Regions from separate parts of the Bacillus sp. JJ1127 genome, predicted to be linked through region 1. Evidence: riboswitches for the same ligand, from Rfam matches in the RefSeq annotation. Region 1 holds a riboswitch; each other region holds the start of a gene.
What was found. A riboswitch is a leader RNA that binds a small molecule or an ion and turns the genes downstream of it on or off. The one in region 1 is predicted to bind thiamine pyrophosphate.
Positions count from the first base shown of each region.

Region 2: another riboswitch for thiamine pyrophosphate. It lies ahead of tenA (thiaminase II); the one in region 1 lies ahead of V7183_RS20430 (MTH1187 family thiamine-binding protein).
Region 3: another riboswitch for thiamine pyrophosphate. It lies ahead of thiC (phosphomethylpyrimidine synthase ThiC); the one in region 1 lies ahead of V7183_RS20430 (MTH1187 family thiamine-binding protein).

Region 1 covers NZ_JBALQK010000228.1:239-5,214, forward strand. Annotated here, with positions in the region: gene V7183_RS20415 (ABC transporter ATP-binding protein) at 157-906, opposite strand; gene V7183_RS20420 (ABC transporter substrate-binding protein) at 903-1,901, opposite strand; gene V7183_RS20425 (ABC transporter permease) at 1,898-2,674, opposite strand; gene V7183_RS20430 (MTH1187 family thiamine-binding protein) at 2,646-2,966, opposite strand; TPP riboswitch at 3,068-3,169, opposite strand; gene V7183_RS20435 (methyl-accepting chemotaxis protein) at 3,253-4,976, opposite strand, start outside.
Region 2 covers NZ_JBALQK010000211.1:5,358-19,817, forward strand. Annotated here, with positions in the region: gene V7183_RS19330 (DUF6933 domain-containing protein) at 1-527, opposite strand, end outside; gene V7183_RS19335 (hypothetical protein) at 602-910, opposite strand; partial or broken gene V7183_RS19340 (BREX system Lon protease-like protein BrxL) at 991-2,025, opposite strand; gene V7183_RS19345 (DUF3959 family protein) at 2,160-2,927, opposite strand; gene tenA (thiaminase II) at 3,239-3,928, opposite strand; TPP riboswitch at 4,110-4,215, opposite strand; gene V7183_RS19355 (MBL fold metallo-hydrolase) at 4,288-5,010, opposite strand; gene V7183_RS19360 (homoserine dehydrogenase) at 5,184-6,209, opposite strand; gene V7183_RS19365 (cell wall hydrolase) at 6,473-6,901, shown strand; gene V7183_RS19370 (class I SAM-dependent methyltransferase) at 7,581-8,285, shown strand; gene V7183_RS19375 (hypothetical protein) at 8,436-8,840, shown strand; partial or broken gene V7183_RS19380 (DUF1697 domain-containing protein) at 8,931-9,185, opposite strand; gene V7183_RS19385 (hypothetical protein) at 9,463-9,807, opposite strand; gene V7183_RS19390 (ParM/StbA family protein) at 9,830-10,981, opposite strand; gene V7183_RS19395 (DUF1697 domain-containing protein) at 11,448-11,990, opposite strand; gene V7183_RS19400 (aromatic acid exporter family protein) at 12,101-13,162, opposite strand; gene V7183_RS19405 (GNAT family N-acetyltransferase) at 13,295-13,783, opposite strand; gene V7183_RS19410 (hypothetical protein) at 13,809-14,165, opposite strand; gene V7183_RS19415 (YhcN/YlaJ family sporulation lipoprotein) at 14,284-14,460, opposite strand, start outside.
Region 3 covers NZ_JBALQK010000131.1:1,441-14,298, reverse strand. Annotated here, with positions in the region: gene V7183_RS13500 (cytochrome ubiquinol oxidase subunit I) at 1-1,354, shown strand, start outside; gene V7183_RS13495 (cytochrome d ubiquinol oxidase subunit II) at 1,347-2,372, shown strand; gene thiC (phosphomethylpyrimidine synthase ThiC) at 2,476-4,236, opposite strand; TPP riboswitch at 4,463-4,578, opposite strand; gene V7183_RS13485 (lactate permease LctP family transporter) at 4,823-6,478, opposite strand; gene V7183_RS13480 (metal-binding protein) at 6,851-7,345, opposite strand; gene V7183_RS13475 (YkvA family protein) at 7,396-7,761, opposite strand; gene V7183_RS13470 (LTA synthase family protein) at 8,517-10,445, shown strand; gene V7183_RS13465 (D-amino-acid transaminase) at 11,084-11,968, shown strand; gene V7183_RS13460 (C40 family peptidase) at 12,179-12,858, shown strand, end outside.

The DNA.
Region 1 (4,976 bases):
TCATACAATTCTCATGTAAGAGTTATCGAAAATCATATGAATCACAGAGAGAAGGCGTTAGCTTTTATCGCTAATGCCTTTCTTTTTTGTTCCGTTTTCTTTGAACATTTCTCTATAATAAAAAGCATCTGAACACTCTCTGTTCAGATGCTTTCTTTACTTTCTCATATAAGGAGCTAATATTCTTAAAATCTCCGTTTTATCTTCTTTTAGCTCAAGGGATGTTAACATATCCATCGTTCGAGGACGAGGTAAGTTAACTTTCACCTCACCTACAATTGCTGCTGGTCTTTGTGACATAATAAACACCCGATCAGATAGTAATATTGCTTCATCTAAGTCATGCGTTACCATCACAATCGTTTGTTTCTCTTGATGCCAGGAATCTAGAAGCCAACGATGCACTTCCATTTTTGTGAAAGCATCTAACTTTCCAAATGGTTCATCAAGTAGCATAATAGGTTTTTCACATAAATAAGTACGAAGGAAACTAATCCGCTGTCGCATACCACCAGATAATGCATCTGGATAATGATTTGCATATTCAGACAGACCAAATTGTTTTAATGCTTCCATTCCTTCTGCAAGACGCTCTTTCTTCGGCTTTCCCTCAATTTCCAATGGAAGCACAATATTTTGCAAAGCTGAACGCCACGGAAGCAGTAAATCTTGTTGCGGCATATAACTCACGATATCTTGTTTTTGGACAAGTTCGTCATTATACATTACCTCTCCACTAGTCGTCTCTTCGACACTCGCAATCATATTTAATAACGTACTTTTTCCGCAACCACTTGGCCCTACAAATGAAACAAATTCACCCTCGTGTATCGAAGCACTAATCTTCTCTAACACATTTTTCCCATCGAACGCCTTCACAACATCTTTTATTTGTAATCCGCTCATTTTTCACTTGGAAGGAATTCATTTGTAAAGGCATCTTTTACATCAATTTTCTTTTTAATAACTTTGTTATCATATAAGAAATTCATGTAATTTGTCCAAACTTCTTCCTTTTGTACTCCCCATGCTTTTGCATCATCCTGATATTTTGTACTTAACCACTTTTGGCTCTCTTGCACTAAATCTTTATTAATATCTGGTACGTTTTTGATTAAAATATCAGCAGCTGCTTTCGGATCCTTAATCGCAAAATTATATCCTTCCGCTGTGGCACTCATAAATTTTTTCACAAAATCTTTATCTTGTTTCGCATGCTTTTCACTTGTAATAATAACAGGGCTATAAAAATCTAGTGCTGGATCTAAATCTTTTACCATAATTGTATTTAATTCTTTTCCTTGGCGCTTCGCTTCGATGCCATCCCATCCATAGTAAATCCATTCAAAATCTGCGTCACGACCAATCGATTTAAAGAAATCTGTTTGTCCAAGCACAATTTTGTTTACTTTACTAAAGTCCGCTTGATGTTTATCCATAATTGTTTTTAATGTTGCTTCTTCCGCTGGTGCTCCCCAGCCTCCATAACGCTTGCCTTCAAAATCTTTCGGTGAAGTAATATTATCTTTTTTCAAAGATGCAAATGCAGATGTGTTATGTTGAATAATTGCTCCAATCGAAACAACTGGAATTCCCTCAACACGTGCAGATGTTACATTTTCTTGATAACTCACACCAAAATCTGCTTTTCCTGAAGCAATCATTTGCTCTGCTGATACATTATCACCCGGTTGAATAATTTCTACATCTAAACCTTGCTTCTTATAATAATCTTTCGTCTTTGCTACATATAAACCAGTATGGTTTGTATTTGGGAACCAGTCTAAAACAACTGTTACTTTCTTCCCTTTATCTGTACTTTCTTCTTTCTTCGCCGGATTACAACCAACGACACCTACTGCGAGTAGTGCAGCTAGCATAACTTTTAAGCCTTTTTTCATTTTCTGTCTTCCTTTCTGTATATCCATGGTGCTGTTATTCTTGCCATAAACTCTACGATAAAATACAAGAGCAATGTCACCATGACGATAATAGCTGCGATACCGAAGACACGAGCAGTTAAAAAGGATTTTGTCGCTCTTGTGAGCATAACTCCTAATCCTTCACTTGCTCCAAGCCACTCCCCAATAATCGCCCCCATCACACTATATGTGACAGCAATTTTTAATCCCGAGAAAAAATACGGAAGCACGGCAGGGAATTTTACCTTTTGATAGATTTGCCACTTTGTTGCACGCATTGTTTGTAATAACTTGAGCATGTTTTTATCTACCGTTTGAAAACCTTCTACGATGCTAAGGGCAATCGGAAAGAAGCAAACAAGAATAACAACCATCACCTTTGGTAACATGCCGTATCCGAACCAAATAATAAATAAAGGTGCGAGCACCACGATCGGAATCGTTTGTGAAATAACAAGCAACGGATTAATTAAAATGCGAAAGAGCGGAATAACATCCATAATAATAGCAATACTCGTTCCAAGCAGAATCGCAAAAAATAACCCGATGATAACCTCTTGCAATGTTTGCAGCGTATTTGGCAGCAATAAATCCTTCATTCCAATCAGTTCCTGTACAATAGCAGAAGGCTTCGGTAAAATCCACGATTCAATTTGAAATATTGAAACCGATCCTTCCCATATAGCAATGAGAAGGATAAGCCAAATCGTTGTAATTGTTATGTTAGATCGCTTCTGGTTTTTCATATTCATCACGATACTTCCATACCTTTTCATCAATCGTTACACCTGTACTTGGACGATAATGGATTTTAATAGAAGTAATAACTTCCTCTGCACCAGCATCGACGCAAGCTTGTTGTGCACGTTTAATGACATCAAGAAGTACGTCTAATTCTCCTTCCAGTGTTGTTTCCATCGCTCCTACTTCATAGCGAACGCCTGATTGTTGTACGACTTCAATCGCTTTATCAACAACTGCATATAAATCTTTCGTTTTTGCTTGCGGTACTACTGAAAATGAAATTGTAACCTGTTGTGACATGCTAAAATCCCCCTTGCGAAATATGTTTGTAAAAAGAAAAGGCTTTCCTACCATCACGTAGGAAAGCCTTGTATGCAAGTTATTATAAAATAACATATGCTACATCACTTTAAGTAACTCCCTACGCTGGCATTATCCAGATCAGGTTGAGGGTCGATGTATTCTTACATCCTCTCAGCCAATTGGCTCCCCGGTTCTTAATTCGTTTTCATTGTAGCATGATTTATTTTATTGAACAAACAAAAGAACAAGGTGTGGATTTTTACCACACCTTTTTTACATTCTATTAACTTTTAAATTCACCAATTAGTTCTTGTAATTCTTGAGCAAGCCAACTTAAGGATGTAGCTAACTCCGCGATATCTTGAACAGACATTTCTTGCTCTTTCATACTCTCTTCTACATTGCTGCTACTATTCGCATATGTCTTAGCAATATGGGACAATTCATCAACAACTTGAGCAATTCCTTGGCTGCTTTGGAAAATATCATTTGAATTACTAGAAACGTCTTTAACTTGATTCGTAACAGATTGTGCCGATTTTGAGATTTTTTCGAAGAAGGCACCACTGCTCTGGACAAGTGTAATCCCAGATTCTACTTCTTTCGAACCTTTTTGCATCGAAACTACAGCTTCTTCAGTTTCTGCTTGTGTTTCTCCAATTAATTTAGCAATATCTTTAGCTGATGCCTCAGTCTGTTCTGCTAGTTTACGTACTTCGTCTGCTACAACAGCAAATCCTCTCCCTGCTTCCCCAGCACGAGATGCTTCAATAGAAGCGTTTAAAGCAAGTAAATTTGTTTGATTCGAAATTCCTGTGATAACAGTTACAATGTCGCTAATTTGTTTTGAGCGATTTTCTAATGAATAAATAATAGAAGATAGATCTTGCACTGCACTTTGAATTAAGTTCATTTGGTTAATGATTTGATCAATGACTTCATTTCCTTCTACTGAATGATGCTCCATACCTTCAGACGCATTTGCAACCTGTTTAGCAGCACCTGTAATCTCTGCTATTTTACTTCCCATCTCATGTACAATATGTAAACATTTTTGTACAGAAGCTTCTTGAGACTGCGCTCCTTCATTTAAACCTTCCATAGAGCTTGCAATCTCTTGAACTGCCATGCTGTTTTCCTCTGTACTTGCTGATAGTTCTTGTGAAGAAGAAGAAACTTGTTCTGCCGTCTGCTTTACTTTATCAATAATCGATTTAAATTTTTCAATTGTAGTATTGAAATAGGTATTAATAATCCCAATATCATCTGGTCGCTCTCGTAATTGAATACTTAAATCTCCCTCACCTACTTTACGTAACCCTTCACGTAACTCTTGTAACGGAGCTAAAGAACTGCGGACAATAAAAAATTGAATTACAGTAGCAATTACTAATGAAATAGAAATAAAGATTAAGCCTTGTATAATAAATTTTTGCTTTGTACTAGGAACGATAGAAGCATCTACATCAGCTGCAACAACTGCAATAATGTTTTTTTCTTGATCAGTAATTGGTTCTAATATCGTTACCCATGTACCCAAATCATCTTTATACACTTCTGTCATTTGTGCCTTCTTCGTATCCATTACTTTATGGTATGCGTTCATCCAACGATCAGGCATATCAAAATAATCTCCTGGTTTCACATTTAGGGACTCTGCTACCTTGGTGCTTAAACCAACAATTTGCGGCTCACCCTTTTCATTCGTTTTTGGACCCATTACATATGCTTGTCCCACGCTTTTTAATTTTTTTGTAACCCCATCTAGTTGCTCCGTTAGCTTCTCTTTCTTCACTCTTTGACTTGCAGGGTCCTTCGCAATATCTTCAATCATTTGCTTGTCTAACTCATTTAATACAGTATCCCCTGTTTCAATAGATTGTCTTTCAAATAAAGACATCATGTTGTTTTGGAACATATTAAAACCGAGTACTCCCATACTTGCAACAAGGGTTAAAATAACAAGGACGGTTAATAATACATTTTTCTGTAAAAACGATAACTTGT
Region 2 (14,460 bases), on a different contig from region 1:
TATTTATCTAGCAAAAATTGTTGATTAAGGGCATCTCTCATCATTTCAACTGGTTGTTTTGATAACTTCAGCATATATATATGATTAAGATTTTGATTCATCTCCGCTAAATCTATAAACTCCTGCTGCTTTTCTACTAACTCATAATAAAAATAATGATCTACAGCAAAAATGGACTCATTTATTTGTGAAAGAATACTACGATTATTCGTTGCTGCATATTGTACAATTGAATCATGATTTAAGTATTGTTCAATCATTTCTGGCTCAATGCCATCTAATAATAAACATGTTGTTAAATTCTTCTTAAATACAAGATCTAAGTTTTGCAAGTCTTTCTTTAATACCCCGTAAATAACAAAGTGGTACCTTGTAGCGTTATTCATAATCATTACACATTTTTTTCGTCCAATTTTAAAAAGATTTGCATGCCAACAATATAGTGGATTGAAATCGGCAGTATCTACTTTTTGAACTTTTATTTTCATTTCATCGGCTAATTTTTTTGTACATTGGATAAGTTGCATATTATTTTTCCTTTCTTTCTACGTTAACAATTCTATTTTCAGTCATATGTATTTCTTACACGAAAAATTATTCATTAAGAAAAATTCATCCATCTTCTATAATGTTCTTTTTTCATGTCTTGTTCGGTAAACATATTTAATTCTTTTTTAGCTTGAAAAATAAGAAACTCGTCATTCATTGAATTATGAAACATGGACCATATTTTTTGATTCTTCTTATGAAAATCATGAATAAGTTCTGTTAGTTTATAATACGGTAACTTTCCTTCTTTCCATTCTAAGAAATTTAGTGAAAGTTTTTCAAGTTCAGCTTCCGTTAATGTTTTATGATATAGATTCACAATTTCCAAATCTCTCTTGCGTTCTGCTTTTGATTTTTCCATCGTACTCGCTTTCCTCCTAAAACATAATAAGCAGTCACCTTTTATATACCTTGATGACTGCTTATTATGATTATATTCACTTATTCCACACCTAAAGCCTTAAACACAGCATCCTCAGCACTCTGATAAAATGCAATTTGAAACTTAGCAAATAATTCCGGTGGAACGGTTGGAATATCAACAGCGGCTGTCATTGGAAGAAGAATTTTCTTAGCGCCTGAATCAAAACAAACTTGTAGTACCTTTGCTAATTCTTCTATCTTATTCATCGTACCACTTATACTAATAGATCCTAACACAACCATTTGACTTTGCACAGGTTTATTTAAAGTACCAGAACATAATGCAATAAATGCTACAAGCGATAATTCGCTAGTTAAGCCAACACCATGAATATCTTGAATGTGCATGAAATAATCTTTCGTTGTTGTACTAATTGTGCCGCTAATGTTTTTATTATTTGCTTTAAAGAATCGAAAAGCAGTGTCAATGCTTTCTTTTGCATCGCGATCCGAATTTAATCCTGTTCTTTCAAATTTACCACTGCCGTTTACAACTTCTGTTTCTAACTTATAAGTACCAATCATCCCTGTTTTCCCACGAGCAACAGTATAAATATGTCCAGATTTGTTTATCCCCTCTGGAATTAACGTTCCTCCCCCTTGTTCCGAAACAGATACAAACTCTTCATTCATCGTTTCATTATCAATGTAAGAAAAATTAACATCATAATGTTCCATTCCGCCAATTTTCTTTAATTGTTCTTTTACTCGTCTTCGTCCTACTAATGCATAGAAGCATTTCTTCCACATCATCTTTTGTATAATCGCCGTTTGGATATAACAGTTTAATCAAACCAAAAACAGTTTTCCGCACTGTGATAACATCACGTTGATTCAAGTTGTTTCCCAATCTAAAGAATTGATCAAGTGCATCCGAGAAAGAACGTTTACGCATTTCTCTTAAAAATTCAGCTAAATGATGGAGTTTGGAGAAATCTCTTTATAAATATGAGATTTCCCCGTTCCTCTTGGTCCAAGTTCACACAAGTTATAATTATTTTCTACAAGCGGCTCCATACCTGTAGAACGAATTAAAACATCAATCCATTCTTCTCAATTATTTCCTTATAAAATCTCTCAATAATTAAAATATCCATATCTTAATTATTATACAGCAAAAAACCCGCAACACCCCATCCATTACATGAAGGGTATTGCGGGTTCAGATATTTATATAAGCATTTTCTTTATGCGTTATAACGATTTCTTCTGCGTTCCATTCTTGTTTGGCCTTGTGTTGTTTCTGTTTTCTGATGTTGGTACTCTGTAGGCACCGTATGATACGTTGGAGCTCTTTCTTCACGATTTGGTTCATACGTACGTATTTCTTTTGATTTAGCAGATTTCCCGCCGAATTTTAACATCTTAACTTTTAATCTCGGCAAACTCGGAATACGAATCTTAAATGTAGGCTTAATTCGTTTCTTTTTTTGTTTGAATAGATTTGTTGTTCCTTGTTTTTCATTACTATTGTTACGATTTAGTGCGTATGCAAGCAATCCACCAAGTATAAAGCCTACTACTAGTATAAGTAGATACAATCGTTCTGTAGTCAGTAAGTTCATAATACGCCCAAGAACTGCTAATGATTGGATTTGTTTTATATCCCATAGTAAAGCTCCCCATAATGCAAGTAAACCTAAAGTAATTGCATATGTACGGAATCGGAACACGAATGGAATCAAAGCAATACATGCTGCAATTTTTGCATTTGCTAGTAACGAGCTAGTTGTTACGTATTGATTCCAAATTGCCATAAGGAGTGTGATAAATGCCGCATAAGCTAACCAACTACATATTCGTGAATGCATTCGTTTTGCATAGTAACTTCCGAAACTAGTGAAAAATAATAATCCCCCGATAAACAATGACAATTCTAAAGGGATTTGCTTCATAAAACCCGCAATTGGAAACAAGCAGCTGAGCAGCATTAACAGTACATCAAGTTTCTTCATAATTTCTCATCCCTTTCAATTTTTTAGCTTCTATATCGTAAAGCAAATGTTGTTGTTTTTCTAGCATTCCTCACTTCTAAATAATCACAATACAAAGGCATGTTTCATAGCTTAATACTACTATTCCTAAAAGACATCTTAATCCTGCTTACATCAAAAGTAAACAAAAAAACAAAACTATAATTGACAATAGATAACTACATTTGTATACAGAAATGACAAATCCCGCTATTTATGGATTAGCGGGATTTTCAAATTATCTTAAAGAATGATACCTCTTTTTATTCATATCTGATTATAACTATTCCGACTTATAGAGTTACATCTTCTGCTTTTTCATTCACTGGCCACTTTTCTAATGTATAAGCCATTTCCCAAAACGAGTATTCATATTGACTACTAATAACAAAGTGTTGTTTCATACGCTTACGATCGGCTTCTGTTACTGTCGCAGCAATCCTATCTAATCGTGCGATTTGTTCTTCCACTAAAGTACGGAACCAATCCGATCCATATGCTGCAATCCATTCTCGATAAATCGGTTCTTCAGGCTTACATTCTTTCAAGCGTTCACCAATTTCATAATAAAGCCAATAACATGGTAAAATTGCTGCAATAATGTCTCCTAAATGCCCTTCATAAGCAGCACGATACATGTGTGATGTGTACGCATAAGCAGTTGGCGCTGGAACAAAAGAAGCCTTTTCTTCTTCAGTGATTCCTAATTTTTTTGCAAAATTCTCATGCAGTGATAATTCAGCTTGATATGTATTTTGTGCATGATGCGCCATACGAGCTGTTGTTTCTAATTCAATAGCTTTTGCCGCTCCTAACGTTTGTACTCTAGCAAAATGACTTAAATAATATGAATCTTGTAATACATAATAGCGGAAACTAGATAAATCTAACGTTCCTTCCCCTAATTTTTTTACAAATGGATGCTGGAAACTTGCTTCCCAAATTGGATGAACTTCTTTACGTAATAGCTGTGAAAATGACATTTAAATCCCTCCGATGAATATGTATAAAATTTCTTATTAGTCAATTACTAACGATTCAACTACTTAGTCCAAATCTAAATGAAATTTCTCTTAATATAGGTACTCAGTATAGAAATGATCAATATAAAAACCACTTTCTTTAGACAAGTAAAAAAAGTGGTTTGGACATTATAAATATCATTTTCTGTCACTTCCACTTCCCTACGCTGGTATGAGCCAGATCAGGTCCCAAGGGTCTCAAAAGTACTCTTTGATCTCAGCCTATATAGGCACCCCTAGCGGATAGATAATAACTATGTAGTTTTGATATTCATCATAGCACAATTCAGAAAACAGTCAAATATATGAGTATAGAAGTATCAGTTATTTAGTCCTACTAATTTTTCAATCTGTTCCTTCACATTCAAATCACAAACACCGCCGTGATAACAAATCACTCTCTCAATATCAAATTCTAAAAATCTTCTAAGCGATTCTGTAGCTGTTTTCATATCTGGTGTTGTTCGCGGAACAGGCCCGTTTAAATTTCCACCAACATATACCATAGCGTCACCTGTGATTAATGTTTTATGCTTTTCACTATATAAACTAATATGTCCCGGCGTATGCCCTGGTGTATGAATGACTTCAATGCCTCCAACAAAGGGCAATCTTTGTCCATCTTTTAATATTTGATTTACTTTTGCTTTAGGAGGATTTTTATATAGGAATTGCATAACTTCTGGAAGTGCTTCCCACTGATCTTTACTCATTTTACTTGGATCTGTTTTCATTAAATGCAATTGCCCTTCAATATATGGCTTATCTAGTTCATGTGCATACACTTCAATAGATTGATCTGCTTTCTGTTGTATTTCAGGAAGACTTCCAATATGGTCTATATCTTGATGAGTTAAAATAATTGCTTTTAACTGTTCAAAGGGAACACCAACATCATTCATTGCATCATGAATTTGCTTTAATTGTCCTGGCATACCAGTATCGACTAATATAGCTGCTTTTTCATCCCAAAGTAATGTTGGATTTAATTCAAATCCTTGGATTTTCAATTCTAAAACTGACAGTCCATTTTCTATTTTCATGTTACATTTCCTCCTCGATACATAGATTAGTGAAGTTATTGCTCTTACTAAAATGTATCACGCTAGAGGAAAATACGTCAATTAACAAATAATTAATCATAACACAAAAATAATTATTTGTCAATATTTTTCGTTGTGATTCTCATTTTATTAAAAACTGATCTTCTTTTTTATCACATATCTTTTCGATACAAATTAATCAAATCTTTCAACGCCGCAGCAGCTGCCCCTCTTGGATTTGATGCACCTCCAATGGAAGTAACTTTACCCATCGTATCTGTATGGAAGGTGACTCCTTTTTCTGTTCCATTGACATTAGCAAGCGGATGACCTTGATTCAATTCGCATGGACCTACTTTTAATTTAACAATTCCAGAACTATCTTTATATGCTGTAGCTATTAATTTTAGAGATTTGTTCTTTTCCTTTGCTTTTTGGATATCTTGCTTTGTAATATGTTCTATTCCTTTTACAAATATATCATCCAGTGAATATTCTGTTTGTAACAAGCTATTTGCCAATAATAATAGTTTACAAGCGCTGTCCATACCATTTATGTCTAATGTAGGATTCGTTTCAGCAATTCCTTGTTCCTTTGCTTCTTGCAATGCTTGTTGAAAAATTATATTTTTTTCATCCATTTTTGTAAGGATATAATTCGTTGTCCCATTCAGTATGCCTTCTATCTTTTCAATTTGGCATCCTGCTAGGCTAAATTGTCCAATATCTAATGTAGGTAATGCTGCGGCAGTCGCACCGCTATAACGAATACGCACATTTTTCGACTTTGCTTTTTCTTTTATTTCTTTCCAATTTGTAACAAGTGCACCCTTCGAAATGCATACAACATCCATTTCATGTTGGATTGCTTTTTGGATGTAATACTTTGCAGGTTCGCCATTTTGTAAGTTAGTAGGCGTTGCCTCAATTAGTACATTACCATTCCATATCATTTCCGCTTTTGCCTTCGGATCATATACTGCATAATTTCCTAACGCATTCGTGCCTATTCCAAAAGTAAGAAGTTGTTCTAGGTGTAAACCGTTACCATCATAAATAGATACATCCCGCCCAACAATCCCTACTATTAAAAATTCGATATGATACCTTTCTTTTAAAGTAAATGATTTCTCATACACTAAACGTACAAGTTCTTTACTCACCGCTCCATACCCTGTTAAAACGACTTTTATTTCCATGTTATTCCCCTCAATTCTCTTGGTGTGAACCTATTAATTCCCCATATCTCCATCATAGTATTCTATTTGTGGTATTGCATTAGCTAATTTTTAAAATAAATAGTTTTATAAAACAATCGAATGAAATAGATCTAATGAAAATAGAAATGCTAATACTTTTTATTTATTGTTCTCCTTTTCTTTAAAAATAAACTTGTAAAAGCACTAAGTTTATTTTCCTTACATAAACTTTACTATAATACTTCCAGAAAGGTGGTACACGTATGCCTCTTATTCCCTACACTGAAAGTGATGTTGATTTGTTAGCACGTTTAATTCGTGCGGAGGCTGAAGGTGAAGGACCACAAGGCGAACAACTTGTCGGTTGCGTTGTAGTAAACCGTGTATACTGTGATTGCTTAGATTTCAAACAAATACGTACTGTACATGATGCAGTGTATCAAAGCCCAGGTGGATTTGAAGCAGTGCAGTATGGATATTTTTACCAACGTGCTCGTGAGTCAGAAAAAGACATAGCAAGACGCGTCTTACAAGGTGAATGGCGCTGGCCGGCAAGATGGTCCCTTTGGTATTTCCGTCCGACAGGCAGTTGTCCACCAGAGTGGTATAATCAGCCATTTGCAGGACAATTTAAAAGACATTGTTTTTATGAACCAACTGGTGATGAATGTCCGAAAATGTATACGAGATGAAAATTTACGATCTATAATCTATCAGTTACAATCTTAAAAACACAAGGATTTGTATTCGCAAGTCCTTGTGTTTTTAGTTATGTTATTAACAAATTTATTTAACTTGTATTTGAAGTGCTACGTTACTTACTTTCAGAAATCTGATCATGACACTAATTTTTCAATACCTATTACATAAATAAGCAAATGAGGACCGTCCGATTTATTAATAGTAAATCTATACCGACATACACCCCCTCTTTTTAGATGGGAGAGAGGATCTGGCCATTCATAGAAGCGGTCAAGCCCTTTTTCTGCCACATGCGAAGTAAAAAACAGAAAGAACAAACGAGCGGAGGTTACTTTTTATTCTACATAGCAAGAATTTAGATGTCGAAAAATTAAAATAGATTTATATAATACTAAGGGGTACTTTTTGATTCCACCGTTGATGCCTAACTTTTCTGAATCGAAAGGTTTATTACAATTTTTATCGAATTGTATATAAGTCCATTTGATAGAAAGAAAAAATCGCTAGAACAATTAGAATGCAGTATCAGTGTCTAAATTAAGGAAATGTCTTCACTAAAATGAATAAACATCATTTTTCCAAAAATTTGTACACTGAATAAAAACAAGAGTCAAAGACTGTGTCTAACTTATTAGTTTATTTAATCATAGGAAACTGTAGGTGAACAAAATGAATCGAATTGAGCACATTAGACAAGAAGAAAAAAAATATCACGATCTTTGTTATGACCAATACAAATTATTCGAAGCTGGCTCTTGGCTTCATCAACCTGTAAAAACAGTAATGGAGATGATGAATTATTTTGAAGGTCAAGATCAAATAAAAGTACTTGATCTTGGTTCTGGCGTAGGAAGAAATAGTATTCCAATCGCTCAAAAGATAATCGATGGTGGCGGTAAAGTTACATGTGTCGATTTACTGGATTCCGCATTAACAAAATTAAAAACAAACAGCAAGGAATATCATGTCTTTGATGCAATCGAAACAATCAAAGTAGAAATTGAAAATTATGATATTCAACCTGAAAGCTATGATTACATTATTGCAGTATCCAGCTTAGAACATGTTCACTCAAAAGAGGCCTTTGAAAAAGTACTCTTATCCATAAAAAATGGAACTAAACATAACGGCATCAATTGTCTGATTGTGAATTCTAATATTCAAGAAATTGATATAGAAACAAACGAAGAACTAGATGCATTAATAGAAGTAAATCTTCCTACTGAAATAATGATGAATATACTTAAAGATATTTATAAAGGATGGCGAGAAATACACATAGAAGTAAAAAATTTATCATATAACATCATCCGGAATGAAAAATCCATTCAATTAAAAACAAATGCGATCACTTTTGTTGTTCAAAGATTATAACCTGTAAAATAATAAAGTGGTAATTATACTTACATCCACACTACGTATAATTACCGCTTTTATTCGTGTAAAATACATTTGACACCCTATATTTCCATGTTTATACTATTGCATGCAAAGACTTTTCTACACTTAAGGAGGGGTGAAAAAATGAATCGAAAGAAAATTGTTCTCATAATTACCTTACTACCGTTAATCGGGCTGCTTATGCACGGAACCTATAAATACATAACCGAAGGAGAAATCTTGGGTGGGACAATTTTTGGAGTGTCTTTACTCCTCAGTTACTTCCTAAACCATATTACATGGGGAGATCCAAACGGCATATCCGAAGAAAGTCAAGATGAAATGGGACAGCAAATTACATATAAAAGTTTCAAGGTTGGCTATTTTGTTTTAATCGGCATTATGTTTGTTTTACTAATTTGGACAGAAGAATTTTCTATGCTTCATTCACTTAATAACATTCATAATTTCCCTTTATTTATTACGTTTTGCTCTTCATTCCTTGTTATTCCATTTGTAGAATTCATTGTTTCTAGAAGATACCAATAAGAATACTATTCATGCAAAAAAGCCTTGTTTCTCTCTTTATTTTAGAGAAAAACAAGGCTTCATTTGTAAGGAGTTTAATAGTTCTTTTGTTTACGATAGGATTTCTTCTGCCATTGCGCTCAGTTTGTTTACGGTTCTCCAGTTACGCAATGTTGCTAGGGTACGAAATTTTTGAAATTGATTTGTTAGTTTAGAATTTCGAATACTCCTCTTGAAAAACAAATATACTTCTTTCCCTTCAATATGATAGTCCTCTACTTCATTTTTAAAACGAAGTAGTTGCTCAACTTCTTCGTCAGAAAGATCTTCAGCCAAAAAAGCGACGTGTAGACTTTCACCTTCTAACTTTCCTTATGTATGCTGACCCTCACTTAATTTGTGCGCTTCTCTACTTTTTTGTTCATTACACTGAACAATATGACTAACGATTGGTTTTATTTTATCAGCTTGAATAAGACGACTCAATTCCTACAGTTGTTTTCTACTTGGCTGTAACCACAATTTAATCTTCTTTGCTAATGAGGTGAATTTCATTCTATACAAATAGATTGAACAACTATACTTAAAATGCCACCGCTAGCTTCATATGTATAGCGGTGGCATTAAGTATATTTTTACATGTTTAAAAAAAAGGACAGTCTATTTGATCAATATATTCCCAAGGCTCCTTTTCCATACATCTCGCAAGTTCTTGTTTTTCCATCATTACTTTTTTACAAGGACTGACTTCAAATTTTAACGTAGATGCATGTTCAACATATAAAGAAAAAACATGGCTGTTCGGTAAAGTTTTCGATACATCAACATCTCCGACCTGTTTAAACAATTGCTGTACACCGTAAAAAAAGAAGCTTGTTACATTCGATTGTTTATTCAACCAAGCAATCATTTCTGGAGGTACCGAGTGATTTATATATATTTTTACTCTATCACCACGTTTATATCGTTTATATCGTTTACGCCGCATGCTTACACCAACTAACTTAATGTTAAATTCGTAATTCTTTTTGTTTATGTTCCCTATACCTTGGAGAACAAGTGTATACTAATAATCCACGTGCATTTGTGAACAGTGGGTTTTCTACAAAAGTTACATTTTTCAACCTTCCTTTTTGTTTTAAAATCGATTGCAAGCTATTTTTAATGATGACTGCTCCCCCACCATAAATAAATACGTATGGATCATCTTTCATATCGTCAATCTTATTGATGATATCTGTCGCAACCCGTGCCGCTAAACTTAGAAGTGCCTGTTGTGACTCTTCTACTAATAAAGGATTTCTAGGATGATTCTCATTTAAATAAATTTGATTAAACTCTGTAATACTATCTATCGCTTTTGTCGGATACTTTCTGTTCCATCTTGTAATGATTTGCAATAAAGTTTCTTTGACTCCATAGGCCAACCCTTTACTCAATTGCGGCCTGAAATTCACTCCATATGAAACAACCTCCTCAGTTGTACCCGCACCTATATCAAAAGATAATAATGTTTTGTCAACGAAATCTATCTCAGAAATTATATCGTTTTCTTTTTCAACTTTGTGCTTTAAAACATTTCCTTCCTCATCATACACAATCCCCCAAGTACCAGATGCTCCTTCAGGTAGGCACTTACAAAATTCAACCGAGACGTTTATTGTGACATCTCTTCCATTTGGATAATGAAAAACAATCTTATGAGTTCCCATATAACGTTGCGCATTTTCTGCTGCTATTTCTTGTGTAATAATCTGCATTGGAAGAGCAACTGATAAATCATAACGAATATTGATACGATTCGAATTCGGATTATGACGCATAGCACTAATTGCTAAACCTGATAAAATTGTAAGAATCATCAATTCATCTGTTGACTTATTAGATTTCTTTTCCATTTCTGTCCCTTTTAATTGATCTTGAATAACTTTTTGCCCAACAATGTAACGTACGTTGTTTAGCATTAAAGATGGAGAACTAATGGTTACATCAATGTGATTTTCTAATTCAGATATTGGTATATCCACTTCATCCAATAAACCTGTTGATTCTCCAACGTATAGCGAATAAATACTTGGAATATAAATTGGCTTTTGTCCTTTCACCATTAATTTCAGACCATTATTTCCAGCGTCTGCACCCGCTTTTAGAAGTATAGACATAGATACCCCCTAATTTAATCTGACATCCCTACCCAATATATGCAGACTCAAACTTTTACATTCAATCCAGATAAAATCTTTTTTATTAATGTGCTTCATTTTACAGTGAGCAATACCCTTATAACCGAAGGAATAATTCTAGGGGAACCATATTTGGGGTCTCTTTCATCCTCGGTTATTTTCTAAACCAAATTAGTTTCAAAATAGGTTATTTTATTCTAATTGGTATTATGTTTATTTTATTAATTTTTACAGAAGGATTTTCTGTTTTCTATTCCCTTCATAACATTCATAACTTCTCTTTATTTATTGCGTTTTGCTCTTCATTTCTTGTCATTCTATTTGTAGAATTCATTGTTTCTAAAAGATATCAATAAGAATACTATGTATGCAAAAAGCCTTGTTTCTCTCTTTATTTTAGAGAAAAACAAGACTTCACTTGTAAGGAGTTTAATAATCCTTTTGTTTACGATAGGATTTCTTCTGCCATTGCGCTCAGTTTGTTTACGGTTCTCCAGTTCCGCAACGTTGCTGGGGTACTAATTTTTTGAAACTGGTTTGTTAGTTTAGAATTTCGAATACTCTTCTTGAAAAACAAATATACTTCTTTACCTTCAATATAACAATCCTCTACTTCATTTTTAAAACGAAATAGTTGCTTAACTTCTTCGGCAGAAAGCTCTTCAGCCAAAAAAGCGACGTGTAGACTTTCACCTTCTAACAATGCATTCGTCTCATATGGACAGTTTTTGATAACTTGTTTCATATCTTGACTCGTTCTTAACATAACAGGAACCGCAAAACCAAAAACTTCTTCAATTTCATGTTCAATTCGTTGACGCAAAAGGTCTACTCCTTCTTCAGATTCAAAAACTACATTCCCACTTTGAATATATGTTCGAACCTTATGTAAGTCTAACTTTTCAAAAACCTTTTTCAGTTCCGCCATTTTAATTAATTTATGTCCACCTACATTTATTCCCCTTAATAGTGCAATATAAATAGTCATTATGTTATCCCTCATTTTTATTAAATCTAATTACCAAACCTATTATATACATATCTATTCTTCTTCAACATAGACTCTTGTCCCTTTAAAATACCAGAGCATTATACGAATTACATCGTTATATTCGTTGTTTCTTTTTCATATTTCTCACGTACTCGTTCTAATTCTTCCAACATATCATGAATAGATAGCACCTCAAACAAAATAATCGATTCGCTAGAAAAATGATGATGATAGTTATGTGGTTTATGCTCTGCTAAATCGCTCTTATGACCCCAAAATTGCTGATCTAATTCATCTATAAGTTGATAATGCCTATAATCGATTTCAGAACAATGATTACGCAATATACTAATCATTGACACAATGGCGCTATGCAATGTTTCTTTTTCTTTTTGTGACCATTTACATTCCACTATAGGTGCATGTGTTAGATTATCAAGATGATAAATAATTTGCTGAAGTATATGGAGTTGTTTTTGAACAGATAGAAAACTATGCATTTCATTTTTCGTATGGCGATGGTATTTCCAATCCTTCTGTTCATATTGAACAAATTGAACGGCCCTATGTAAAAGTAAAGTTAATTTTGAAATGCTATGAGCTATTTCCTTTTTTATCTGTTCTCCTTGCATAACTTGGTTTAACCATTCTTCCATAATATTTGCTGTTTTCAAAAACAATTCATTTTTACAACCTATAATTGTTTTCCCGTAATGGGGAGGTAAAATAAAGAAATTTACTAAGGTAGAAACGATAATTCCTGTTGAAGTCGTCGCTAATCGAACTAAAAAAGCTGCAAAATAGTGATTAACTGTAATTGGAATCATAGCTACAGCTGTCAAAGTGGCAACTAATGTACCTGCATATAATTTTAGCTTCTGACACGTTACAATCGTAAACATAGCTGCTAATGCATAAGAAAGTGCTTGATGACCAAATAAAAATGTAAAAGTCATCGCATAAGCTGATCCAATTGTTGAAGCTGGGAAACGAATTAATCCTTTTTTAATCGAGTCTGTTGCGGTCGGCTCAATTGTTACAATTGCTGTAATAACAGCAAAAATTGTTGGGATTTTAAAAAAGTCACAAACTAGCACTGTAAGAAAAACTGCAATCCCAGTTTTTATCACCCGGCCCCCAATAAAGTTCCATTTTCTTACTTGATTCATTCATTAATTCCTTCATTTCTGTCTCATTTTTCTATCTATAAAAAGTAATATTCCACTCTATATCGTAACAAATGAAAAAGCTTACCGCATGAAATTTTTTCAGAAGTAAGCTTTTTATTACATTATTTACTTTTACACCGGTAAATATAAAACGAGTTGTCTTCCAATTGGTCCCATTCTTCTTTGACCTCTATCCTCAAATCCTACTTTTAAATATAATTTTTGTGCTGGAATATTCCGTTCATTTACAGCAAGTACAATTTCGTTTTTCGTCGGAAAATAGTACGATACAAAAGCCTTTAATAATTCTAATGCCTTTTTTGCATAACCTTTTCCTTGCTTTTCGTAGTTGATTGAAAAAGAAACTAAGAGTAATGCATCATGATTATTCGTATACTCTCCGATTCTTTCACCAGTTTGAAGTGCAAAAATACCAACAGGTACTTCATTATCTAAAATAACAACTACATTTCTAGTTGGATCTTTCTTTGCCTTTTCAAGCAACTCACTTGGTTTCGACGTGAACTGAACTTGTTCACTAGGTAAAGTAAATGTTTCTATTATTTCTTTATATTGTTCCTTATAAGGAACAATTTTAATTTCCCCTGTATGTAAACTCATTTCTATCTCCCCATTCTTCCTAATACTAAATTAAACCCTGCTGTAATTTAGACCGAACCTTTCCATCCAAAAAAGTAATCTCAGCAAATGATTTAGGAGCACTTCCTTTCCAGGCGAAGGTTTGTTTGTGATTTGCTGAGTCTTTATCTCCTTCGTCTATGAGTAAATCTCCTTCAATTCCTATTAATTCTTTTACTTCGTTGTAGGTCATTCCTTCATTTATTTGTGAGAAAAGACTTCCATCAATTGTTTCATTTTTCTTTTTTTCTGTCACAGTTGAAGAAGTTACAGTGTGTTTCTTTTCTTGTTTCTTCTGATCACACGCTGTCATACTTAAAAATAAACAAAAACTACATAATATGAATGCGCTTTTATTTTTCATAATTCAAGTTGTCCCTCCCATTATTATTAAACCATATATTTCCTAATCAATAAATTGAATATTATATATTTAACAAACACATAAAAAAATCCCGCACTTTTATAGTACGGGATTTGAATTATCTTTTCAGGTTATTGTTTGATTGATCTTCTTGTTCTTTTCTTAACTCATTTTTCTCATCTTTTGGTAACTGTTTATCACTTTGTTTAATCGGATTTGGTTCTCTGTTTTCTATTATATCATTCGGTACTTGTGGCATAACACGGCCAACGATTGCCGCAAGTTCATCAAGAAT
Region 3 (12,858 bases), on a different contig from region 1:
GGATACTGTTACTTTGTCACGGGCTTTCTTCGGTTCATCATTAGCATTCCACATTATTTTCGCAACACTTGGAATCGGACTATCTTTAATGATTTTTATAAGCGAAGTATTATATCACTGGAAAAAAGATTCAGATTATGCCGTCATGGCAAAAAGATGGACAAAGGCTTTCGCCATCCTTCTCGGCGTTGCAATTCCAACTGGAACAATTGTCGGTGTACAAATTTCACTTCTTTGGCCCGGGTTCGCCAAAATTGTCGGTCAGGTAATTTCTGTACCCTTTCAAATTGAGATTTTTGCCTTCTTCTTAGAAGCGTTATTTATGTCTATTTATGTATATGCAGCCGATAAATTACCTCCATTTATGAGACTCGTATCTCTCTTTTTCGTTATGCTCGGTGCTACTGCATCCGCTGTGTTAATCACTTCAGCAAATACATGGATGAACACACCTGCGGGCTTTTCTATGCATCCAGACGGTTCCGTTTTTAACGTTGATCCATGGAAAGCATTCTTTAATCCGAGCTTTTTCACAAGCTCCTTTCACGTTGTAATCACTGCTTATGCAACCGGAGCGGCTGTCATCGCTTCTATCGCTGGATTTAAATTATTAAAACGAAATACAAGCGCACGGGAAATTGCTTATCATAAAAAAGGATTATTTTTAGGGCTTGTCGTCACATTTATTACTGGTGCAACGATGTGGATCTCCGGCCATGAATCCGCAATTGCTTTACATGAGCATTCTCCAGAAAAATTAGCGGCAGCGGAGGCATTATTTGATACGAAATCCCACGCTTCTCTAGCGATTGGTGGATTGGTGGATCCTGTAACCCATGAATTAAACTATGCCCTGGAAATTCCCAATATGCTCAGCTTACTAGTTGGATTAGACCCTAACACCGTTGTAACAGGGTTAAATGCATTTCCACAAGAAACATGGCCACCATTTTATACCCACACATTCTTTGATTTAATGGTCGGTACAGCCACATTTACCTTTGCTGTTGCAACAATTGCTCTTCTCTATTGGTACTTTATTTATCGAAAAAAAGGAGCAGAATTGCCGAAGTGGCTACTATGGGGAACTGCTGCATGTGGACCGATTATGATGTTCGGTATTGAATGCGGATGGATTTTCAGTTGTAGCGGTCGTCAACCTTGGACAATTTATGGAATGCAGCGCACAATCGATTCGGCCACACGCGCTGATTTTGTCGGACCTTTATTTGTAGTATTCGTCATTTTGTATATTGGACTAGGCGCTTTAACGATTTTCGTACTACGGACATTCTTTAGAAGACATCCATTACAAAATGATTTAAAGCAGCAAGGAGGAGATTCTCGTGCATGAAGCAAGTATTGCGATTATCATCTTATGGGCTCTTATCTTCGTATATAGCATGTTAGGCTCCATTGACTTCGGAGCTGGTTTTTGGGGCATGGTATACGCCAAGCTTCCAACACTTGCTGGAAAGCTTGCCAACCGTTACTTATCACCCACTTGGGAAGTCACTAATACGTTCCTTGTTTTTGTTGTTGTTGCATTTCTTGGTTTCTTTCCAAAAGCGACTTTCACCCTTGCAACGGTCATGTTCGTACCTGTGACATTAATTTTAGTTCTCGTCGCCATTCGTAGTACATTTATGGTGTTTGCCTATTCCGTACCAAAATATGAACATACCATGCGCGTTATTTCTGGTATTACTGGACTTTTAATTCCCGCCTTGCTAATTACGGTTTTACCCGTAACAGAAGGCGCCTATATTACGACTTCTGGAGGCAAAGAAGCTCTATTATACGGAAAGCTTCTTTCAAGCCCTGTAATTTATTGTTATATGTTATTCGGATTAACTTCTGAGCTATTCCTGTCCTCTCTTTTTTTAGCTGATTTTGCAAGAGAACAACGCTCAGAGGATACGTATCGTCTTTATAGACGTAATGCCATCATACTCGGTCCAGCAACACTCGTTACAGCAATTATCGCCCTTGTTGTTATGGACCCAGAAACGCACTGGCTCATGCAAGGATTAATTAAACAATTTCCTTGGTTTACAGTCTCCATTATTTTATTTGTCATCGGATACTCTTCCCTTTGGTGGACAAATAAAAAATACGATTCACTCGGCTGGCCGCGAATCGCTGTTTTAGCAGTTGTTGCACAATATGCATTTGCAAGCTACGCTTATGGCGTTGCACATCTACCATATATCATTTATCCAGATGTCACTGTATCTACAAGTTTTACAACGAAAGAAACTTTTTACGCCTTGCTTATTCTCTATGCGATTGGTATCGCAATCTTGCTTCCAGGCTTTATCTTCTTCTGGAATTTATTCTTAAAAGATCGAACGTTCTTAAAGGAGAAATAATAATAGCCCCCTCTGCTACCGTCTTAGCGAAGGGGGCTTCTATATTTAAGTTAAGTACATGTGATCAATGAAGTAAAGAGGTGTTCAAAATCGTATACTCTATTTATCGATATAAGTGACTACCAGCTTCTTTAAATTCTCTAGCTTTCTCCTCCATACCTTTTTCCATTGCTTCCGTTGTTTCTAAATCATTTTCTTTTGCATATTCACGAATATCGTGTGAAATTCTCATACTGCAGAACTTCGGACCACACATGGAACAGAAATGAGCTGTTTTTGCTCCTTCTGCTGGTAATGTTTCATCGTGGAAATCCATTGCACGTTCAGGATCTAAAGATAAGTTAAATTGATCGCGCCAACGGAATTCAAAGCGAGCTTTTGAAAGTGCATCATCACGTTGTTGCGCTGTTTTATGCCCTTTTGCAAGATCAGCTGCATGAGCTGCAATTTTATACGTAATAACTCCTTCGCGAACATCATCCTTGTTTGGTAATCCTAAATGCTCTTTCGGCGTTACATAGCAAAGCATTGCAGTACCAAACCAGCCGATCATTGCTGCACCAATTGCAGAGGTAATATGGTCATATCCTGGTGCGATATCTGTTGTTAAAGGTCCGAGTGTATAGAACGGTGCACCTTGGCAAATATCAATTTCTTTCTCCATATTCTCTTTAATTAAATGCATCGGTACATGTCCTGGTCCCTCAATCATTACTTGCACATCATGCTTCCAAGCAATTTTTGTTAACTCACCAAGTGTTTCAAGCTCAGAGAATTGTGCTTCATCATTTGCATCTGCAATCGAACCCGGACGTAATCCATCTCCAAGAGAGAAGGAAACATCGTATTGTTTCATAATTTCACAAATTTCTTCAAAGTGAGTATATAGGAAGTTTTCTTTATGATGGTATAAACACCACTGCGCCATAATCGAGCCGCCCCGTGAAACAATCCCTGTCATACGCTTTGCTGTCATTGGAATGTAACGAAGTAGTACACCAGCATGAATTGTAAAGTAATCCACGCCTTGCTCTGCTTGTTCAATTAACGTATCACGATATACTTCCCACGTTAAATCTTCAGCAATCCCATTTACCTTTTCTAACGCCTGATAAATTGGCACTGTTCCAACTGGTACAGGCGCGTTACGAATAATCCATTCACGCGTTGTATGAATATTTTTTCCCGTTGATAAATCCATAATAGTATCCGCACCCCAGCGTGTTGCCCAAGTCATCTTTTCTACTTCTTCCGCAATAGAAGAAGATACAGCAGAGTTTCCGATATTCGCATTAACTTTCACATGGAAATTGCGTCCAATAATCATCGGTTCTGCTTCTGGGTGGTTAATGTTTGCTGGCAAGATCGCGCGTCCTTCAGCAATCTCCTTACGAACAAATTCTGGTTCCATCCCTTCCCGAATCGCAACATACTCCATCTCAGACGTAATAATACCGTTACGTGCATAGTGCATTTGTGTTACATTTGCACCTTTCTTTGCCCTAAGCGGCTTGCGATCCATTTGCGGGAAGACTGGTGTATGCTGAGATGCTGCCTTCACACCATCATCTTCTGGTTTCATTTCGCGCCCTTCATACGCTTCCACATCCCCGCGCTCAACAATCCAAGCATGGCGCGGCGCTGGAATTCCTTTTTCTAGCTCAACTTTGTACGCATGATCTGTGTATGGACCGCTCGTATCATATACACGAATCGGTGGATTTGGTACACCGTTTGTTTCACTTTGCTCAATTTCACGCATTGGTACTTTCATACCTTCACGTAGTCCATCAACATAGACTTTCTTACTCCCTGGTAAACTCGACTTCAATTCAATTTGCTCAGCTGAAACAGATTGCTTCATAATTTGTGTTTCCTCCCCTTTATCATTTCAAGAAACCTTCTTTGCTCAGAACCGCGAGTCGGCTCCTAATTAGTTTCAAGTATCTTGATTTGCACTTCACCCAATCGTAATGATCGGTTCCGCTTTTCTTGTGACAAGGACGAGAACAAAACTTGTGGCCAGCGCATACCAAATAAAAAAGCCAGGTCCATAGTAAAACAAGGACCTGGCTCATAAAGACATTGTTATGTAAAGCCGTTAACTTCCCTACGCTGGTACGAGCCAGATCAGGTCCAAAGGGTTAAGAAGTTATCGCACTTCTCTCTCAGCCTAAGCATCACTTAAGCACCCCTAGTTTATCACTGATTTAATTTTCAATACTTTCCCATCATACACGATAATCAGAAAAATACAAATAAATGAATTGTATTTTTACATATCGTTTTTTGTCTGCTAGTCGATATGCCTTCTCGAACAGTTGATAAATTGAAACCTTAATCGGGGATGAATAGTCTCTCATGCCGTGCGTAACCATCGAGTTAGGGTTATGAAACAAGCCAGGTGCTTTCAGCACCTGGCTTGTTTGTGTTAAATTGATGACTATTGCTTACGGTATCATCCACGTTAAATAATAAGCTTGTACATATGTCATAATACCAACAATGGTTACAAAGAATAGACTATGCTTTAATGTAAATCGGAATAAGTCAGATTCTTTTCCAGCAAGTCCTACTGCTGCACACGCAATCGCAATCGATTGCGGAGAAATCATTTTACCCGTTACACCACCTGTTGTATTAGCCGCAACAAGCAATACTTCTTTTACACCAACTTGTTGCGCTGTAATTGCCTGTAGATTAGAGAATAATGCGTTTGCTGATGTATCCGATCCTGTTAGGAATACGCCTAGCCAGCCAAGGAATGGTGAGAAGAATGGGAATAATCCACCTGTTGCCGCCAATGCTAATGCTAGTGTCGATGATAAACCAGAATAGTTTGCAATAAATGCAAATCCTAATACAAGACCGATAGATAAAATCGGCATCTTTAATTCTTGTAAGGTTTCTTTAAACGTTTCAGCTGCTTGTTTTGCACTCATTTTCAACACAAATATTGAAATAATACAAGCAATTAAAATTGCTGTTCCAGTCGCCGATATAACATCCAACTTTAATATTGCTTCATAAGGCGTTGGTTTATTTACAATCGGTTCTGCCTTCATTACTAGATTGTGCAAACCTGGAATTTCAAACTTAAAGACAAGACTTTCTAGAGCCCCGCCTGGAGCAAATAAAGATTTAAAGAATTTCTGACTCCAAATAACTACCATAATCGTTAAAATGATAAATGGTGACCAAGCCTTTACGACTTTTCCCGCTGTTAATCTTGGCATAGATGCAGTCGTTGCTGCCACTTCAGCATTTTCTTGATTAGATTGGTAGATTTCTTTCGGTTGCCACACTTTCAGGAATAACGATAAACATACTAAGCTGACAAGCGCTGATGTAATATCCGGAAGCTCTGGCCCTAAAAATGTTGCTGTAATAAATTGTGTAATAGCAAAGGAACCGCCAGCTACAAATAATGCAGGCCACGTTTGTTTTACTCCTTTGAAGCCATCCATTAAAAATACGATAAAGAACGGAACAAACATTGATAAGAATGGTAATTGATGCCCAGCCATTTGCCCGATTTTATGCGGATCAATACCTGTTACTTGCCCCGCAACTGTAATCGGAATCCCCATCGCTCCAAATGCTACTGGTGCTGTATTAGCAATTAAGCAAAGCCCAGCCGCATATAAAGGATTTAAACCTAGACCCGCAAGAAGTGCAGCAGTAATTGCTACTGGTGCACCAAATCCTGCTGCCCCCTCCAGAAACGCTCCAAATGAGAAGCCAATTAAGATAACGAGTAGACGGTGATCATTCGTAATTGATAATACAGATGCACGAATTACGTCAAACTGTCCTGTTTTTACAGAAATTTTATATAAGAATACCGACATGATAATAATCCATGCAATTGGCCATAACCCGTATAAAAAACCATATCCAGTTGCTGCCATTGCCATTGTAAACGGCATTTTATATGCAAATATTGCAACTAAAATTGTTAATACCACTGTAATAAATCCTGCCACATGCCCCTTCATGCGAAAAACTGCTAAAGCCAAGAAAAAAAAGATAATTGGAATAAGTGCGACCGCTGCGGAAACCCAAATGTTACCGAACGGATCGTAAACTTGCGTCCATGTGTTCATTGTCCCTCTCCCTTTCTGTAATCCCCTGTTTTAAAATCCTCATAATCATATCAATAGACTATCCGGTCATCATACCTTTCAGTCTAAAATAAAAAACGTCCAAGGAAAACGTTTTCATATCACTATATTTATACTTTACCATATCATTTCCTTTTTGGGGATATTTTTTGAAAATTTTATTATTTTAAACCGAATTTCTGCTTATTTATCCATTTTCTATTTATGAATAATAAAATAACTTTTTTTAAACAAACGTTTGATTTATTTTCAGAAAAGCTATCACCACAACCTTCCTCTGCTTAAACAAACGTTTGATTAAACGTTGTAATCAACCTTGAAACACTAAAAGAGCACTCGCAATTCGCAAGTGCTTTATCTTCTTCGTCTTTTCTTTTTTCTTCGCATAATTCTTTTACGACGTGTATTCAATTGATCCGCTATAATATGAAGTGCGCTTGCAGCAATAACTCCCATTACAAATGTCACTAATGATACATCGTGCTCTTTTGCCATTTCTACTAGCTTTCCGTCTAATACTGTTTCATTTAATATGTATAGAAATGGAGAAAAGACTAGTAGCATATACAAGATACGAATAAGGTCACCTATTACAATCGTATGCGTTAAAAAAGAACGATGAGGCATCACACATTGATACGGATACCAAAAGATCCGAAGTAATCCCCATTTATTATAGGCATTACTATGAGTATCTAAATCCGGTGTTAAAAAAAACGTACCAATTAAAAATCCAATCCCAAAAGTTAATAGAAAATCAAAATTTGTTAGTCCATATGAAACAAGCATAAACAAAACAATCGGCAGGGAAAGTAAGTTTATTTTCGTATGTGTTTTTCCTGATGGCATAGTGCACTTCCTCGCTTATGTTCGTACTGTCAGTCTATGACAGTTCTCACCTATTGATCTAATTTTTGATCGATAAACGATGTATCTATATCCGAACCAAACCAATCCGCTAATTTCATCTGTGCTTTTTCCTTCACATCTTCATTTACATGCATAGATGCTTGCAATAATGCAGCCGTTAATGCGCCTAAATCATCCGTATAACCAATCCCAGCTATAAAATCTGGAATCGCATCAATTGGTGCAATAAAGTAAGCAAGCGCTCCGATGATTGTTGCCTTTACCCGTTTAGGAACATCTGGCCTTTGCAACACATAAAACAGTAATAAACTCGCATAAATAACCGACTGTCCTGCTTGTTTTGCTACATGTTTTACTTTCTTCCAAAACGCTTCGACTGAAAATTTCCGCTCCATATAAACAGCCCCCATACTTTTTTTCATTATCAAAAAAACAGATATATCTTCTAAAAAACTAGCTTCGTTATTTAAGAAAAAGTTCATCAAATATACACATAGCTTACCAATGGAATTTCATTTTAACAGATAACAAACAAAAGAACAAGCGTTCGTATATTTTCTATATAGATACAAGTTAAAAAACCGACATCCCCCCTTTTTTAGATGGACGAGAGCATCTGACCGTCAGGGCCTTTTCCTACCACATATAAGGATGAAAACAAAGGGAGAATACAAGTGCAGGTCATGTTTTATTCTGCATAGCAGCGACTTGTATATTGAAAAATTAAAATGGATTTATATAACCATGTTCCCTCATAATAATGGCTTCCTAGCGGATTACATCATACTTTCTACTTATATTTCTTAATATAAAATATTGAATTCTGCTTAACATTCCCCTTTATCTTTGTTATATTTTCTAGTTGACGAGCATATAAACCAATGTTAAAGTTTTCTCTGGCAGTAACAATTAAAAAATACAAAAAGATGTAAAATGTTATAGTGTTTCTCAGAACTGAATTTTGTTGTATAATACAGAGATGACGTTATACTTATGAACCAACAAAAGAAACCAAAAGGGTATGCATAGTTAAAGTCGTACATGGGTGAATATCAAAAACTCTACTCATTGCAAAGAAAACTATGTATTTTTTATTTTAGCATTTTTCGCTCCAAAATCGACCAAGCCTGATAGAGAAAGGGTGGAATGGATGAAGGAATCTTTAAAATCACAATTTCATAATGTACGTTTTACTCTGTTCGTTGCTTTGGCTGTATGGCTGAAAACTTACATTATTACACGTACGAGCTTTGATTTAAAACTTGAATCTTTCATGCAAGAATTTATCTTATTCATTAGTCCATTAGCGACATCATTACTGTTTGTGGGTCTTGCATTATTCGCAAAAGGGAAGAAACGGAACTATATAGCACTTGGAATTGATTGTGTTTTAACAATCATTCTTGTTGGTAACGTAATGTTCTATGGATTCTACAATGACTTCGTTACTTTACCAGTCCTTTTCCAAACATCCAACTTTGGACAGCTAGGATCCAGTGTAAAAGAACTACTTAACTACAAAATCATCGTTGCATTTGCCGATATTATTCTTTTCTTCGTGCTATTAAAGAAAAAGAAAGACTTCGCAAAAACGGAACGTGTATCACGTCCAATGCGTTCTTTATATTTCGTTTCAACTATTGCTATTTTCTTCGCAAACTTAGGTCTTGCAGAAACTGAGCGCCCAGAGCTATTAACTCGTTCATTTGACCGTGTTATGCTCGTAAAAAACTTAGGTTTATATACACACCAAGTATATGACCTTGGCTTGCAAGCAAAATCAAGTTCACAAAAAGCATTTGCTGATGGTAGCAAATTACAAGAAACAGAAAACTATGTAAAAACAAATCAAAGTAAACCGGATCCAAATATGTTTGGCGTTGCCAAAGGGAAAAACGTAATTGTCGTTTCTCTTGAATCACTACAAACATTCTTAATTGGTGCAACTGTAAATGGTCAAGAAGTTACACCATTCTTAAACCAATTTGCAAAAGAAAGTTATTACTTTAATAACTTCTTCCACCAAACTGGACAGGGAAAAACTTCAGATGCTGAATTCTTAGTAGATACATCGCTATACCCATTAGACCGTGGTGCTGTATTCTTTACACACGGTAACAATGAATATACAGCAACCCCAGAAATTCTGCGTCAGCAAGGATATTACACAGCTGTATTCCATGCAAACAACGCAACATTCTGGAACCGTAACATCGTGTACCCTGCACTTGGTTACGATCGTTACTTTAACGAATTAGATTATAAAATTACACCTGAAACAAAACTAGGGTGGGGTTTAAAAGATATTGAGTATTTTGATCAATCAGTGGATATGTTAAAAAATATTAAGAAACCGTTCTATACACGTTTCCTTACTTTAACAAACCATTATCCATTTGATTACGATGAGGGAACAAAGTTCATTGAACCTTATAACTCTGGTGATGGTGTATTTGACCGTTACGTAGTAACAGCTCGTTATTTAGACGAAGCGTTAAAACACTTTATTGAACGTCTAAAAGCAGAAGGTCTTTACGATAACTCTGTTATCGTATTCTACGGTGACCACTATGGTATTTCTGAAAATCATAACCGTGCAATGGCACAGTTCTTAGGCAAAGAAGAAATTACAACATTTGATCATATGAACTTACAAAAAACACCAATGTTTATTCATGTTCCAGGTCAAAAAGAAGGTAAAACAATTTCAAAACCAACGGGTGAAATTGATATTAAACCTACAATTCTAAACTTACTTGGTGTTGATTCAAGCAATGACATTCACTTCGGTCATGATGTATTCTCACCAGATTATAAATCATTCGTTGTTCTTCGCGATGGAAGCTTTGTAACAGAACAATATATGTACACAAATAATACATTCTATAATCGCGAAACAGGCGAGGTCGTACAAGTACCAAAAGATGAAGCTCAAGCAATGATTGACCGTGCACAAAATGAACTGCACATGTCTGATAAACTCATTGAGGGAGATTTACTTCGCTTCTCTGACAGCAACAAAATCAAGACTGGCGAAGTAAAAACCGTTATTAAAGAAGACAAAAAGGGCGCCGAGTAATCCCGGCGTCTTTTTTTCATCCTCATTCATCATCTCTTTCCTAAACATAGTATTTGGAACTATATACTAAGATGTTAAAATTACATAATCTTCACTAAATATTTACATAAAATTTATGAAACATCTTTATAATTGAATTTATAAGCAAAGTCGCATATATTCCCCGTCTCTCATTTCAAACTTTATGAAAAGTTTCCTTTGGGGAATGTTAGGAACTTTTGTTAACAATTTTCTAGTGTTACTGGAAGTAACACGAATTGTCTTTAAAGGACGTTCTGATTTGTCATCCATCAAGCCTTTAACAAGACAATGTCCCTATGAAACATAGCTATCCTCCTTATGCAACATTCATGCTGAATGTTGCTTTTTTTATCGTAAAAAGCAGGATTCTTATTGCTCATTTTCGAATTTGTATATGCAAAATACAATAAAAAAATTTTCACCTTCACTGATGGCCCTTATTCATCTGATCCTTACAGGCTAGCCCCTTTTTATTTCCAGCACATTTTTTGCTACCTACAAATAGCATCATGAAAAGAATTTACATAACAACAACCAAAAGGATTTTTTACTTTAGTAAGTGATATAGTAGCACCCTTACTTTGATCACGACTCACTATTCAAACGATTAAGAAAGGATGGGACGTAAATTGACATACGAAAGATTTGTATTATGGAATGATACTGTTATTGATACAAATAAAAAACAAACGTACATACAGTTAGAAGAACGGGGATTACAATTTGGTGATGGCGTCTATGAAGTCATTCGTATCTATAAAGGAAACCTGCACTTATTAGATCCACATTTAACAAGATTATATCGCTCAATGGACGAAATCGAATTAACACTTCCATTCTCCAAAGCTGAACTCATTACATTACTCTACAAATTACTCGAAAATAATAACTTTCATGAAGACGGAACAGTCTACTTACAAGTATCTCGTGGGGTCCAAGCTCGTGCACATGCATTTTCTTTTGATGTAGCCCCAACAATCTATGCCTATATATCAAAAAAAGAACGACCTGCCCTATGGATTGAATATGGGATACGCGCTATATCAGAACCTGATGCACGCTGGCTTCGCTGTGATATTAAATCACTAAATTTATTACCTAATGTATTAGCTTATACAAAAGCAGAACGTAAAGGTTGTAAAGAAGCACTTCTCGTTCGTAATGGCATCGTCACAGAAGGGAGCCACTCTAATTTCTTTCTTGTAAAAAGCGGTACTCTTTATACGCATCCCGCCAATCATTTAATCTTAAACGGGATTATCCGTCAGTATATTCTATCTTTAGCCAATAAACTACAAATCCCTGTGCAAGAAGAACTATTTAGTATTCGTGATGTTTATAATGCAGACGAGTGCTTTTTTACAGGAACAACCGTGGAGATTTTACCTATGACACATCTTGATGGAATTGCTATTTTGAACGGTCAAGTTGGTCCAACCACAAAATTACTACAAAAATCATTTGTACAAAGTTTTTCGGTTTCTGACATCTCATTATCTTAAATGCGTATAGTTTCACTCTAATCATTTTTCAATATATGGATTTCTAGTGAAAATCAAGGTGGTAATTCACACCTTGATTTTGTTTTGTAACCTTTTTGTCATATTCGGATTCCCTTATAAGACTTGACAGTAATCGACATGCCTTTTAGAATTTTTAACAGTTGGTAAATATTTCATCACTATATTACAGACAGAAAGGAATCGACAAACATGAAAAAATATCTTGCTGGTCTTGCGGCAGTGTCTGTAGCAGGAGGCGCAGCCCCGACACTTGATAACGTTCAAGCTGCACCTGAACAAAATGCACAAAAGCCTGCTGCACAAGCTATTCAAGCCGCATCACAAAACAATTCAAATTACAAAGTGACTGCTGACGTATTGCTCGTTCGCGCAGGGTCTAGTACTTCTCACGATATCATCTCTCGTGTTTACGAAGGACAAGCACTAAACGTGATTGGAGAAGAAAATGGTTGGTTCAAAATTAACCATAATGGTCAAACTGGTTATGTTAATGGCGAATTTGTGTCAAAAAATGGCGCTGCAAAAACAAGCGTAAGTGCAGGTGGAAACAACAAAGTTACTGCTGATGTATTACGTGTTCGCACAAGCCCAAATAATTCCAGTTCCATTGTAGGACGTGTATATGAAGGACAAGCATTAAACGTAATTGGCCAAGAAAATGGTTGGCTTAAAATTAACCATAATGGTCAAACTGGTTACGTAAGTAGCGAATTTGTATCCGGTGCTTCTTCAAACGCTAGCTCTACAAATAATAACAACAATAACAACACAGCTGTACAACCAGCAAGTGGAAACTATACAGTCAATGTATCTTCCCTTCGTGTTCGTACAGGTCCTAGCACTTCTCATACAACTTTAGGCTCCGTTCC